Regions from separate parts of the Bacillus methanolicus genome, predicted to be linked through region 2. Evidence: riboswitches for the same ligand, from Rfam matches in the RefSeq annotation. Region 2 holds a riboswitch; each other region holds the start of a gene.

Region 1 (4,175 bases), on a different contig from region 2:
TCAACCCCTTCTTGTCGTTGGAAGAAAACGATAAGAAGGGGTTTTTAAGTTTTATAAATCCGATAAATATGATAGGTTTAATTGAAAAAAAGAAAGGAGAACGCTATGAATCTAGACCGTTTAAAACATCTCGAAGAGAAAAAGGAGAAAATAATTGATTTTCTTATCCTTTCAGGTGTTTATAAAAAAGGGAATTTTCAACTATTTGAACTTTCACTGCGTGAACTTGAGGAAGAGTACGAAAAGTTAACGAAAAACAAACCGAGAGATTAATAATTCTTTGATTTTAGTTACGTGTTTCCGGTTTTGCTTACTGTGAAACTGGACGCACAAATTTATAAACCAAAGAAAAGGAGAAACAGCATATGGGAACATATGTAAAGATTCCATGGAAACAACAATTTCTGGCAGCTACGATTGATTTTCCGGCTATGTATGAAAAAACGAATGGGGAATGCGCTTATCCATTGGTTATTATTTGCCACGGATTTACAAGCAGCCGCATTGGGGTAGACCGGCTATTTGTAAAAACGGCGCATGCATTAACATTGGACGGATTTGTTGTTGTAAGATTCGATTATGAAGGATGCGGGGAGAGTCCGGGCGTTTATGGAAACAGTGGGTTGGATGAATTAATTGAACAAACAAAAGCTGTTATCGATTTTGGAATTAAGTTAAAAAATATTGACTACAACCAAGTTGTGCTTTTAGGTCACAGTCTCGGTGGTGCAACTGCTCTCCTGACTGCAGTTGAAGATGGACGTGTAAACAAACTTATTCTTTGGTCAGCTGTAGCCCATCCATACGAGGACATTCGAAAGATCGTAGGCAGAGAGAAAGTGATGAACTTGAAAAAAGTTTCAGCAATAGACCATTTAGGATACTCGTTTACAGCGAAATTTTTTCAATCGCTCGAGAAATATCATCCTCTCATCGCTGCACGAAATTTTTCAAAAGATGTCTTGCTTATTCATGGTACAAATGATGAAGAAATTCCTGCAAAATACAGCGCTGATTTTGAACAAGTTTTTCTTAGAAGAGAAACGGGAACTTGCACAAGAAATGAAGTTATCGGAGCCAATCATACGTTTTCTTGCGGGGAACATTTTCAAGACCTTATATCGAAAACACTTGAATGGATCACAAAAAACGTTACCGTCAAAACCTATCAAAATACAAGAACAAAATCTGTTAAAGAATCAATCATTTAGAAATTCTTTGAAAATAGAATTTGACGAACCTAATCGGAAGTGGTAATCTTAGCACAATGGTTTTTTCTCAGAATATTACGACCACTATTCTTTATTAGCGGACAGGATGGACGCAGCTTTTTTGGTCATTTGAGGAATTTCTGATAGATTAGAAAATTTCCTAGTAAACTGTTTCTAAAGGTATCGTATGAAAAGCTTTTCTCTTTCCGGAGTAATGGCTTTTACATAAATAACAACTCCATAAAGAAGGAATCAGGTTCCTTGAATCAAAAGCATTCAAGGATTAAAAGGGAAGATCGGTGAAAATCCGACACGGTCCCGCCACTGTAAGAGAGGAGTCAGCACAACGAATTGCCACTGGTCCATAAGGATTGGGAAGGTATGTTGCTGATGATGAGACTTAAGTCAGGAGACCTGCCTGGTTCAACAACACTGCTGGACCTACGGGAGATAGGGAGGTGTCAAAATTTTGATCAAGAGTAGAATTGATCGTCTACTCCTGCTTATTTAGGCATTTCTAACTATCTATTTGGTCGTTAGAGATGCCTTTTTATTTTTGTGTTTTTATATCAATATTGGAGGTATGGAGATGAGTGGAATCAAAAGCAGTCATTTAGGTTATCCACGCATAGGTGAAAGGCGTGAATGGAAAAAGGCTTTAGAAGCTTTTTGGGCAGGCAAAATAGGAGAAACCGACTTTCTTGATCAAATGGAGCAGATCCGTCTTTCCCATTTACAAAAACAAAAAGAGAAAGGGATCGATCTCATTCCAGTTGGCGATTTTTCATTTTATGATCATATGTTGGATACGGCTGTTATGTTTGGGATGATACCCGAACGTTTCAACTATAAAGGTGGAGTCGTTCCACTTCATACTTATTTTTCAATGGCGAGAGGGAATCAAACAGCGGTAGCATGTGAAATGACAAAATGGTTCAACACGAATTATCACTACATTGTTCCGGAGTATGAAGGAGCGAAACTAACCTTAACAGAAAATAAACCACTTAACGCTTATCGCGAGGCAAAAGAAATGTTGGGAATTGAAGGAAAACCTGTTCTTGTTGGACCTTATACGTTTATTAAACTTTCTAAAGGATATGCACGTACGCAATTACCTGCTTTTATTTTGCAGCTGGTTCCACTGTACGTGCAAATTTTACAAGAATTAGAGAAAGAAGGAGTCGAATGGGTCCAATTGGATGAACCGATCCTAGTTGCTTCAATCACTAAAGAAGAGATGGAAACAGTCGCTTACATTTATAAACAACTTCACGAAGCAGCACCAAAACTTCGTATCATGCTGCAAACTTATTTTGATTCTGTCGAATGGTACTCAGAGTTGATGAAGCTTCCTGTACAAGGAATTGGATTAGATTTTGTTCATGGCTTAGAGGAGAATCTGCAACATCTTAAAACGGTCGGATTTCCTCATGATAAAATACTTGGTGTTGGACTTGTTGATGGACGGAATGTATGGCGTTCTAATTTATATGAAAAATTGGATCTAATAAAAACCATCACGAATTTTGTTCCACAAGATCGTTTATGGCTTCAATCATCCTGCAGCTTACTGCATGTTCCTGTTACGACAAAATATGAAACGAAGCTGGAACCAGAATTGAAAAATGCTTTAGCATTTGCAGATGAAAAGTTAGATGAAATTATATCCTTAGTCAAAGGTTTTCATTATGGTGAAAGCGACGTTAAAGAGACGTTTGCCAACAATGAGACAATTCTCAATCGTTTAGATAAGTCCAAAGCAAGAAATCGTTCTGAAGTCCATCGGTCTGTTAATCAAATCCAAGCACATCATTTTCATCGAAATGCACCTTTTAAAGAGCGATACGAGAAACAACAATCATTGCTCGAATTGCCTTTATTGCCAACTACAACAATAGGAAGCTTTCCGCAAACTTCAGAAGTGAGACAAGCTAGACTGAAGTGGAAAAAAGGCGAGTGGACGACAGAACGCTATGATGTGTTTATCAAAGAGCAAATTAAAAAATGGATTCATATACAAGAAGAGATTGGTCTCGATGTCTTTGTCCATGGAGAATTTGAACGGACAGATATGGTGGAGTTTTTTGGTGAAAAGTTAGGGGGATTTGCTTTTACACAGAATGGATGGGTTCAATCATACGGCTCACGATGTGTTAGACCTCCAATTATTTATGGTGATGTAGATTTTCTTGAGCCCATGACTGTAAAGGAAAGTGTATATGCCCAATCACTAACAAATAAGCCTGTGAAAGGAATGATTACGGGCCCGGTGACCATTTTAAACTGGTCATTCGTTCGCGACGATTTATCAAGGCAGCAAGTAGCCTATCAAATTGCTCTTGCATTACGAAAAGAGGTGGAAGCGTTAGAGGCTGCAGGAATAAAAATGATTCAAGTAGACGAACCGGCACTCGGTGAAGGATTGCCCCTTAAAAAAGCAGCTTGGAATGACTATTTAGATTGGGCTGTTAAGGCATTTCGCTTAACGACTTCTTCGGTGAAAGAGACGACACAAATTCATACTCATATGTGTTACTGTGAGTTCCAGGAATTTATGGACTCGATTAGCGATTTGGATGCAGATGTGATTTCGATTGAAACATCGCGCAGTCATGGAGAATTGGTTTCTTCATTTACAAATCATTCGTATAATAAAGGAATCGGACTTGGTGTATATGATATTCACAGTCCTCGAATTCCATCTATTGAGGAAATCACAAGCATGATCGAACGTGGTTTGAAAGTGCTTGAACCGACTCTGTTTTGGATTAACCCGGATTGTGGATTAAAAACACGTGGCATTGAAGAAACAATCGCTTCTCTGAAAAATATGGTTGCCGCAGCTGCGATCGCCCGCGAACAGTTAATACCTGCACCTAAAAGCGGAATTAAACAAATTAAAATGAAAAAGTAAACCTGCATAGCCTTACCTGACGTCGATCAAATTTAACTACAAAAACC
Region 2 (4,175 bases):
GTCCTGGACAATCTTTGATTCTTCCTGTTTCATTCCGGCCAGCAAGCCTGAAATTTTTTCTGGCGACAGGTCATCTAAAAGAGAAGCAAGATCATCATTGTCCATTAAATCGAGAACCTTTCCGGTTTTCTCGATTCCAAGTTTATTTAAAACCTCGATTTGTTTTTCTCTGTTTAATTCTTCTATTAAATCAGCAAGCTGGTCGATGTTTAAATAAAGAAGAAAACGTGTTCTATGCTTCTCCGGCAGATTTTCATATAACTGAGCAATATCGTATGGCTGGAGTTCGTCCATTATAGCTTCGAATACTTTCTTCTTGTTTTCTTTCAATGATTTGATGATTTGAAGAGTAATTTGATCCTCTGTCATGTTTTTAATCATGCTTTTCACGCTCCTTCCGCCGGTTTTTCTGCTTCCTAGTTATTATAAGGAATTTATCTTTTAATGGAAACGATAGTATAAGAATAATATAAAGTAAATAATGGATTGCTTTATCTACAGTTTATGAGCTCGAAAAGGAATGGCTCATATCCGTACACGCTTTTTGAAAATAATTGGCATTGAATACAATAAGTTTTTTGAAAACTGCATGAATGAGATAAGATATTTTTTTCAATTTTTGTTAAAATATTAGATACGATGATTGATCGTTTATATAAACAGTGTTTCCGGTGGATTCGTTTTTTTCTGGCAGCAGTCCGCTTTTTTTATATTTAAAAACAGAATTTTATCGGAAAATATATTTATTCATTACGCTCGGAGGTTTCGCCAGTGAAAAAGCACAATCAAGAGTTTCGCGATCTTATCTATGTTCATTTAAATGAAAGTGACCGTTATGTTATTACGTACGGAATCGAATTTTTTGAGTTTGCCCGGTCACTTTCAGATTTAATGAACAATTTATTATTGTTGAAACATCGTTTTGATGACGGTGATTTTAACATGCATACGCTTTTAGAATATGTTCCCAAGGAGAGGCTGAATAGATTGGTAAAAGACGATGTCTACGGATACGGAGATTTTTGCTGGATCGACTTTGCAGAAGTGGAAAGCCTTGACGAGCTGTCAGGAAGGGAGATTGCTGAACTCTTATACCTTGGCCATCTAAAGCAGCATCTAAAGCCGCCGTTTTATAACCATCTCGGCAATCAATTTGTGTACTTGGCTCATGATGACGGATGGTTTAATAAAACTTATTACCGCCATTTAAACCATTTTTACCGAATGCTTGGTGAAGTCATTGCCATGAAATTGAATCAATTGAAAATTGATAAGACCCTTTTGGGAATCAAGAAAAAACGCTCGTACCCTCCTGTTACGAAAGAACTTCTGATGTCGTTGTCAGGGTTTATGAAGGAAGGTGCTGTTTTGTCGTTGAAAAATCTTGCAAAAAACCGAAACCGCCTGGAAATTCCTATATGGGCAATTGGAGATTTTGACAATATGGATGATATGTATGAAGAATTTGAAAAAGTAAAATTGCAAAAAAGTGATGCAAAGCTTGTCTTTGATAAAAAAACAAGAGAATGGCAGCTTTTTGCGACATAAGACCTTTAGCCTTTATCAAAAAATTTTACTGTTTCTTATGACAAATAGTGTATAATACGATTTGACGGAAAATTTCATACATACAAGGAACAGGTGTCTTATTTTTAAGACTTAAAAGGGAAGTTGGTGAAAATCCAACGCGGTCCCGCCACTGTAAATGGGAGCGAGCTGCGATCAGCCACTGTACAGAGATTGTATGGGAAGGTGCAGCAAGTGATGACCATAAGCCAGGAGACCTGCCTGTTTCTTTAGCACCAAATACCTACGAGGATAGGGAGGTGTGGGAAGGCCTTATTATGTCTTTTTTGCATTTCTGAATAATTGGCCAATACTGCATCTCTATACCTGTTATTAGAGATGCTTTTTTATTTGTATTAAAAAGGGGGAGAAACACAATGAAAAAATTATATTCATTATTATTGGCGATGCTTTTTGCAGCAGGCATCCTTGCCGGTTGCGGCGGGGAAGAAAAACCTGATAATAATACATCTTCAAATGAACCGAAGCAAGAGCAAAAATCAGAAACTGAATTTCCGGTGACAATCAAAGACGCAACTGGCGAAGAGGTTGTCATTCAATCAAAACCGGAAAGAATTGTGTCGCTTATTCCGAGTAATACCGAAATTGCGTTTGCTTTAGGTTTGGGAGAAGAAGTGGTTGGAGTATCTGATCATGATAATTATCCCGAAGAGGCGACAAAAAAAGAAAAAATTGGCGGCATGGAAATAAACGTTGAGAAAATTATTTCATTAAATCCAAACCTTGTTCTTGCCAGCCCATCAATTGCTCAAAGTTCCAAGGAAGGCTTGCAGCAGTTGAAAGATGCCGGAATAACTGTTCTCGTTGTTAATGATGCGCAAAATTTTGAACAAGTATACGACTCCATTGAAATGATCGGCACTGCGACAGGTGAAATGGATGAAGCAGAAAAAATCATCCAAAATATGAAAGAACGGATTTCAAAAATAAAAGAAAAAGCTTCTAAAATTGAAGAGAGCAAACAAAAGACAGTATTTGTTGAAATATCGCCTGCTCCCGAAATTTATACACCGGGAAAAAACACGTTTATGGATGAAATGCTCACAATCATCAATGCAAAAAATGCTTTCGGGGAATTAGAAGGATGGGCAAAAATTGATCAGGAAGCCGTGATTGAAAAAAATCCGGATGTGATTGTGACAACATATGGTTTTTATGAAAAAGACCCTGTCGGAAACGTCACAAGCCGCAAGGGCTGGGAAAATATAAATGCCGTAAAAAATAAACAAGTATTTGATGTCCATTCAGATTTGGTTTCCCGTCCGGGTCCGCGTCTTGCCGAAGGAGTAGAGGAACTTGCGAAAGCTGTTTATCCGGAAATTTTTGCTAAGTAACAAAACGATTGCGTATGTTCTTGCAATCTTATTTTTCCTTTCGGCAATGCTGATCGGAATTGCACTCGGGACCGTTTCAGTTCCGGCCTTTACGATTATTCAAATTATTGGTGCTGAAATTTTCCGTTTACCGCCAATCGATCCAATTGATCCGATGTTTTCAAATATTGTGATGAATATCCGTCTGCCGCGGGTTCTCCTCGCTGGTCTTGTAGGGGCATCTCTTGCGATTGCAGGAGCTGCCTTTCAAGGCCTTTTGCGCAATCCGCTTGCTGATCCTTATACTCTTGGGGTATCTTCGGGTGCATCTGTTGGAGCGGTGATCGCGCTGTTTTTTCAAATCACGCTTCCAATTGCCGGCTTGTATACGCTGCCGGTGTTAAGTATAACAGCGTCTATTATCACCGTCTTTTTTGTGCTTTTTTTCGCACAAAAGATTGAACGAACCATGAAAGTTGAAACGATTATTTTAACAGGAATTATTTTCAGCTCATTTCTCGGTGCACTTATTTCCTTAATGATTGCGCTCACAGGGGAAGAGCTTCGGCAAATTATCGGCTGGCTCTTGGGAAGTGTTTCTATGCGAGGCTGGGAATATATTAAGATTATTTTTCCTTTTTTTATTCTTGGCTCTTGCTTGCTGATTATGAATACGAATGAATTAAATGCGCTGTCCTTCGGTGAAGAACGGGCGCAGCATTTAGGTGTTAATGTACTTCAGAGAAAACTGCTTATTTTAATTTCAGGATCCGTTCTTACCGGTGCGGCTGTAGCTGTTTCGGGGACGATTGGGTTTGTCGGACTTGTTGTTCCCCACTTTGTCAGACTGTTGTGGGGGGCTGATCATCGCCACTTATTGCCGCTATCGATGATGATAGGCGGGGGTTTATTAATTCTTGCCGACCTTGTTTCACGGACGATTATTGCGCCATCAGAACTTCCAATCGGCGTGATTACAGCTTTAATAGGAGCTCCGATGTTTGCTGTTATTTTAATAAGAAGAAGGGTAAGAAATGGATAATATGCTAGTTGTCAGCAATCTTTCTGGTGGTTATGATAGCCAAAATATTATAAATGACATTTCTTTTTCAGTTGGGAAAGGGGAATTATTTGGCATTCTCGGCCCAAATGGCAGCGGGAAAACGACTTTATTAAAAATGATCAGTGGTATTTTACCTTATAAAAAGGGAGATATAACGATTAAAGATCGTCCGTTATCAGCGTTTTCTTCTAAAGAGCTTGCGAAAGTAATAG
Region 3 (4,175 bases), on a different contig from region 2:
TTGTCGATTTATTTGGATGCTGTGGATTAAGCAGCTTAATTCTTTTTAATGGTGAATGTATGTTCATCAAAGCACCCTCCTGAAAATCATTTTAGCACTTTAAAGAAACGGTGGCCTGTTCCCCCGTTTTAGCTTTGGCAGGCTTCGCACTCTTCTATTTCAGCTTGGGATGTGCTCCTTACGTAGTAAGTAGTTTTTAACCCTTGCTTCCATGCTTCGAGATGGAGGTTTAATAAATCTTTTGCTTTAATATCGTGCCGCACATATAAGTTAAAGCTGATCGCTTGGTCAATATGGCGCTGGCGTGCCGCATTTTGTCTAATGCTCCATCGTTGATCTAATTCATGTCTCGCGCGGCGATAATAATTGTAGGTGACATGATTCAAATCTGGGGCTGTTACTTTAAATTTAAAATTTTTCTTTTCTTCAGCGTATTCTACTGCGTATAAAGGATCGATTCCATCTGTTGAACCGCCGATTTTCGCTGTTGATGAGTTAGGTGCAATCGCCATCAGCCAGCCGTTCCGAATTCCATGTTTGGCTACAGCTTCTTTTAATTCGATCCAGCGGCTTGAAACATAGTTTCTTCGTTCAAAATAAAGACCAGTATGCCACTCCGAACCTATAAATTGGCTGTATGGTCCTTTTTCCTTTGCAAGTTCCATGGAAGTACAGATGGTGTAGTATGCAATCTCTTCATAAAGTTTATCTGCGTATCGAACAGCCTCTTCAGACTCCCAATGAATCCCCTCAAGAGCAAGAAGGTGATGCCAGCCAAATGTACCCAAACCGACTGCTCGGTATTTTTTATTTGTTTGTTGTGCCTGACCTACCGATATCGTATTTAAGTCAATGACATTATCCAGCATTCTGACTTGAATACGGATTAAACGCTCCAACACATTTGCTGGAACAGCTTTTGCCAGATTAATAGAGGACAGGTTACAAACAACGAAATCCCCTGGTTTCCGAACGATAACGATATTTCCATCCTTATCTTGATATTCTTTTATGATCGTTGTCGTCGACATATTTTGAGCAATCTCTGTACATAAATTACTGCAAAAGATGGAAGTGCGTCCTTCACTTAATAAATGCTTGTTCGGGTTTTGCCGGTTCACTTCATCACGGTAGAACATATAAGGCGTTCCTGTTTCCAACTGCGCGATCATAATACGGGCCATTATATCCATTGCGCGATAGGTTTTACGGGGCAGAAGCGGGTGATTGACAGCTTCTTCGTATTTCTCCGTAAAATATTTTTTATCTATTTCATCATAAAAATCTTCAAGTCCGAGGGGATTACCATGTTCATCTTTCCATCCCATGATTTGTTTGACTTGATGAGGACAGAATGTATGCCATAGCCCGATGCTTCTTCCGTTTTCATCTATTTCCTGCAATTTTTCCATAAACAAATCTGGTATTGTCACACCTGTGAAAATATCATGTGCTTTTCGGCGTTCATCTCCATTATTCGTTTTTAAATCAAGAAATCCGTTCATGATGTCTTTATGGAATATGTCAAGATAAACAGCCACGGCCCCTTGCCGCTGCCCCAATTGGTCGACACTAACGGCAGTATCATTAATTAATCGAATCCATGGCACAACCCCGGAAGAATTCCCTTTAAATTTTTTGATATCGGAACCAAGTGCCCGTACCTTTCCGAAATAGATTCCAATGCCGCCCCCGTCTTTACTTAATCTTGCGATATCCCAATTATTCAAATAAATGCCATCGAGAGAATCATCGACCGTATCAATAAAGCATGATGAAAGTTGGCCGTAACTTTTACCGGCATTTGATAGTGTAGGGGTAGCTACTGTCATATAAAGATTACTTAATGCCCAATACGCTTCCTTAACAAGGTCTAATCGGATAGACTGGTTTTCGAGTTTCATAATGGTCATGGCAATAATCATGAAACGCTCCTGTGGAAGCTCATAAATATTCCGATCGTGATCTTTTGCAAGATATCGGTCAGCAAGCAAAAAAAGTCCTATATAATTAAATAAATGATCGCGATCAGGATCTATCTCTTTTCCCAACTCATCGATTTCATCTTTCGTATAAAAGGACAGAAGATCACTAGAATAAATCCCTTTTTCGGTTAATACTTTGATGAGCTGATAAAAATCACCATACTTTGAAGAGCGGTCATAGCATCGATTGGTTGCTGCCTTTTCATATAATTCATTAAGGTATAAACGGGCCGCGACAAACGTCCAATTAGGCTGATCCATCGCTATGTGATTTAAAGCATAAAATAAAGCTTGTTGGTTTGCTTCAGACTCAGTTGCGTTCAGTTCTTTTATTCGTTTCGTGATTTCAGTAGCATCGATATCATATTTGTTTGCAGCCTGGTTGACAGCTTCCAACACGTAATGAAGATCTGAATAGGTTTCAGTACTCAAAATTTTCCCTCCTAAATAAAAAATCCGCTCAAGGTTTTTGAGCGGATGAAACGATAACATCAAAAGGTATGTAGGAAAGAAAAGACCAGTCCTATGCCTTCTGTTGCCACCGTTTCATCTTCTCAATCCCCGAAGAAGTTGAAACATCTTAAAATAAGACAGGTCTCCTGACTTATGCTTCCTCCTACTTTGAGCCCTTCCCATATAAGCACCTACAAAGCTTACTTATACAGTGGTCTGCTCATTTCGTCAGCAATTACAGTTGCGGGGGCAGCTCTGGATTCTCACCAGATTCCCTATTAAGCCTAATGGCATCTTATTTTAAGGCAACACAATATATAGTTGTTGTCGTTTTTGATTATTCAATATATAGACGTTAAGTTCAATACTAAAGTAACAGCTTTATTTTTTCAAGTATTATTTGACAAATTTAAATGAGGGTTTTATTTTATGTAAAATTTAATGACTCGCAGACGTAAATCCCTTCTGAAATCAGTTTTCTACTCTGCTTATTTTGCTGACGCACTCGTAATACAATAGCAATTAGTTTTTATTTTACAAGCCTTAAAAAACTATTATGACGATCGTTAACAAAACGAACATACATGATCGTATGTTCGTTAAATCAATCTAAAAATGCTCGTTTATTTCCCATGATTCAACTGTTAGATAAGCGGTTTGAGGATCAAATCCTTTGCCAAGTAAATACGCCATTGCTGCCACTTCTTGAAGTGCATGTTTATAAGAAGTTTGTGCTCCTTCCTTTAAACCATAGTTTACAAAAGGGCTAATTGCTGCTAAAGTAGCATTCTTGAACTGAGGGTATAGCACTTGTTTAGTCACTTGATGGGCCATCATCTCTGAATAAGGGTACTGTGGGAACTGATTATAAGGATTAACTGGATAATAATGTTGTTGATAATGATTCATTAAATTAGACTTCCTTCCTCTTTTCATTCTGTTCCATTTTATGTTTAATAACGAATTAGGTGATTTGTCCAACCACTATTATCCATAAAAATTTATAATCAAGGTAGCCACTACATATTTATATTGCACTTGTTGTGGCATCAAAATAGTTACAAATTATGAAGCCAACGCGCAGAACCGTGAGTTGATATTACGAAAAATGTAGTGGGCATACTACTTATTATCATCAACTCTCCACTTATAGCCAATTCCCCAAACAGTCAATAGTTGATCATCGATCGGGAAGCCAGCCTTGCGCAATTTTTCTCAAATATTTCGGATATGTGAGTCAATGGTTCTGTCCTCTGTTTCAGCAAGCTGGCCCCATACGTTAGAAAGTAAATGCTCCCGTGTAAACACTTTGTTGGGATTTCGTAAAAACAAACCTATTAAAGCAAATTCCTTTGGTGTGACTGTGATATGATTTTCTTTATATTTTAATTCAAAAGAGTCGTGATCCCATATTAAGCCTTTAAAAGTGACTTTCTCTTGATTTTGATTTTCGCACCTTCTCATCACTGCTTCGATAGTTCCTCCTCATTGAATGGTTTTGTCACATAATCATCTGCACCAATTCTTAATCCTTTCACTATGTCATTTATTCATAATATTTCCAATTTAATGTGCTATTGACATATTGTATATATTGTCATATTGCTTATCATAAGATGTTATAAAACCTCACATGAATAGGTGGTTTAAATGAAAAAACTTGAAGCGATTATTAGACCGGAAAGACTCACTGAGACGATTAAAGGCTTGAAGAAGATAGGAATTACAGGTTTTACC

What was found. Region 2 has a riboswitch for cobalamin ahead of C0966_RS15445 (ABC transporter substrate-binding protein). Riboswitches for the same ligand answer to the same signal wherever they lie in the genome.
Region 1: it holds a riboswitch for cobalamin, as region 2 does, so the genes downstream of both, metE (5-methyltetrahydropteroyltriglutamate--homocysteine S-methyltransferase) here and C0966_RS15445 (ABC transporter substrate-binding protein) in region 2, are expected to answer to the same signal.
Region 3: it holds a riboswitch for cobalamin, as region 2 does, so the genes downstream of both, C0966_RS06930 (ribonucleoside-diphosphate reductase subunit alpha) here and C0966_RS15445 (ABC transporter substrate-binding protein) in region 2, are expected to answer to the same signal.

What each region holds. Positions count from the first base shown of each region.
Region 1 is NZ_PNFF01000001.1:1,255,121-1,259,295, reverse strand. Features, by position in the region: gene fbpA (Fur-regulated basic protein FbpA) at 106-273, shown strand; gene C0966_RS06300 (alpha/beta hydrolase family protein) at 366-1,211, shown strand; cobalamin riboswitch at 1,449-1,647, shown strand; gene metE (5-methyltetrahydropteroyltriglutamate--homocysteine S-methyltransferase) at 1,801-4,128, shown strand.
Region 2 is NZ_PNFF01000002.1:757,877-762,051, forward strand. Features, by position in the region: gene mgtE (magnesium transporter) at 1-381, opposite strand, end outside; gene C0966_RS15440 (hypothetical protein) at 772-1,548, shown strand; cobalamin riboswitch at 1,623-1,806, shown strand; gene C0966_RS15445 (ABC transporter substrate-binding protein) at 1,944-2,921, shown strand; gene C0966_RS15450 (FecCD family ABC transporter permease) at 2,884-3,942, shown strand; gene C0966_RS15455 (adenosylcobinamide amidohydrolase) at 3,944-4,175, shown strand, end outside.
Region 3 is NZ_PNFF01000001.1:1,397,738-1,401,912, reverse strand. Features, by position in the region: gene C0966_RS06935 (ribonucleotide-diphosphate reductase subunit beta) at 1-67, opposite strand, end outside; gene C0966_RS06930 (ribonucleoside-diphosphate reductase subunit alpha) at 129-2,417, opposite strand; cobalamin riboswitch at 2,558-2,751, opposite strand; gene C0966_RS06925 (hypothetical protein) at 3,048-3,347, opposite strand; partial or broken gene C0966_RS06920 (winged helix-turn-helix domain-containing protein) at 3,561-3,982, opposite strand; gene C0966_RS06915 (P-II family nitrogen regulator) at 4,089-4,175, shown strand, end outside.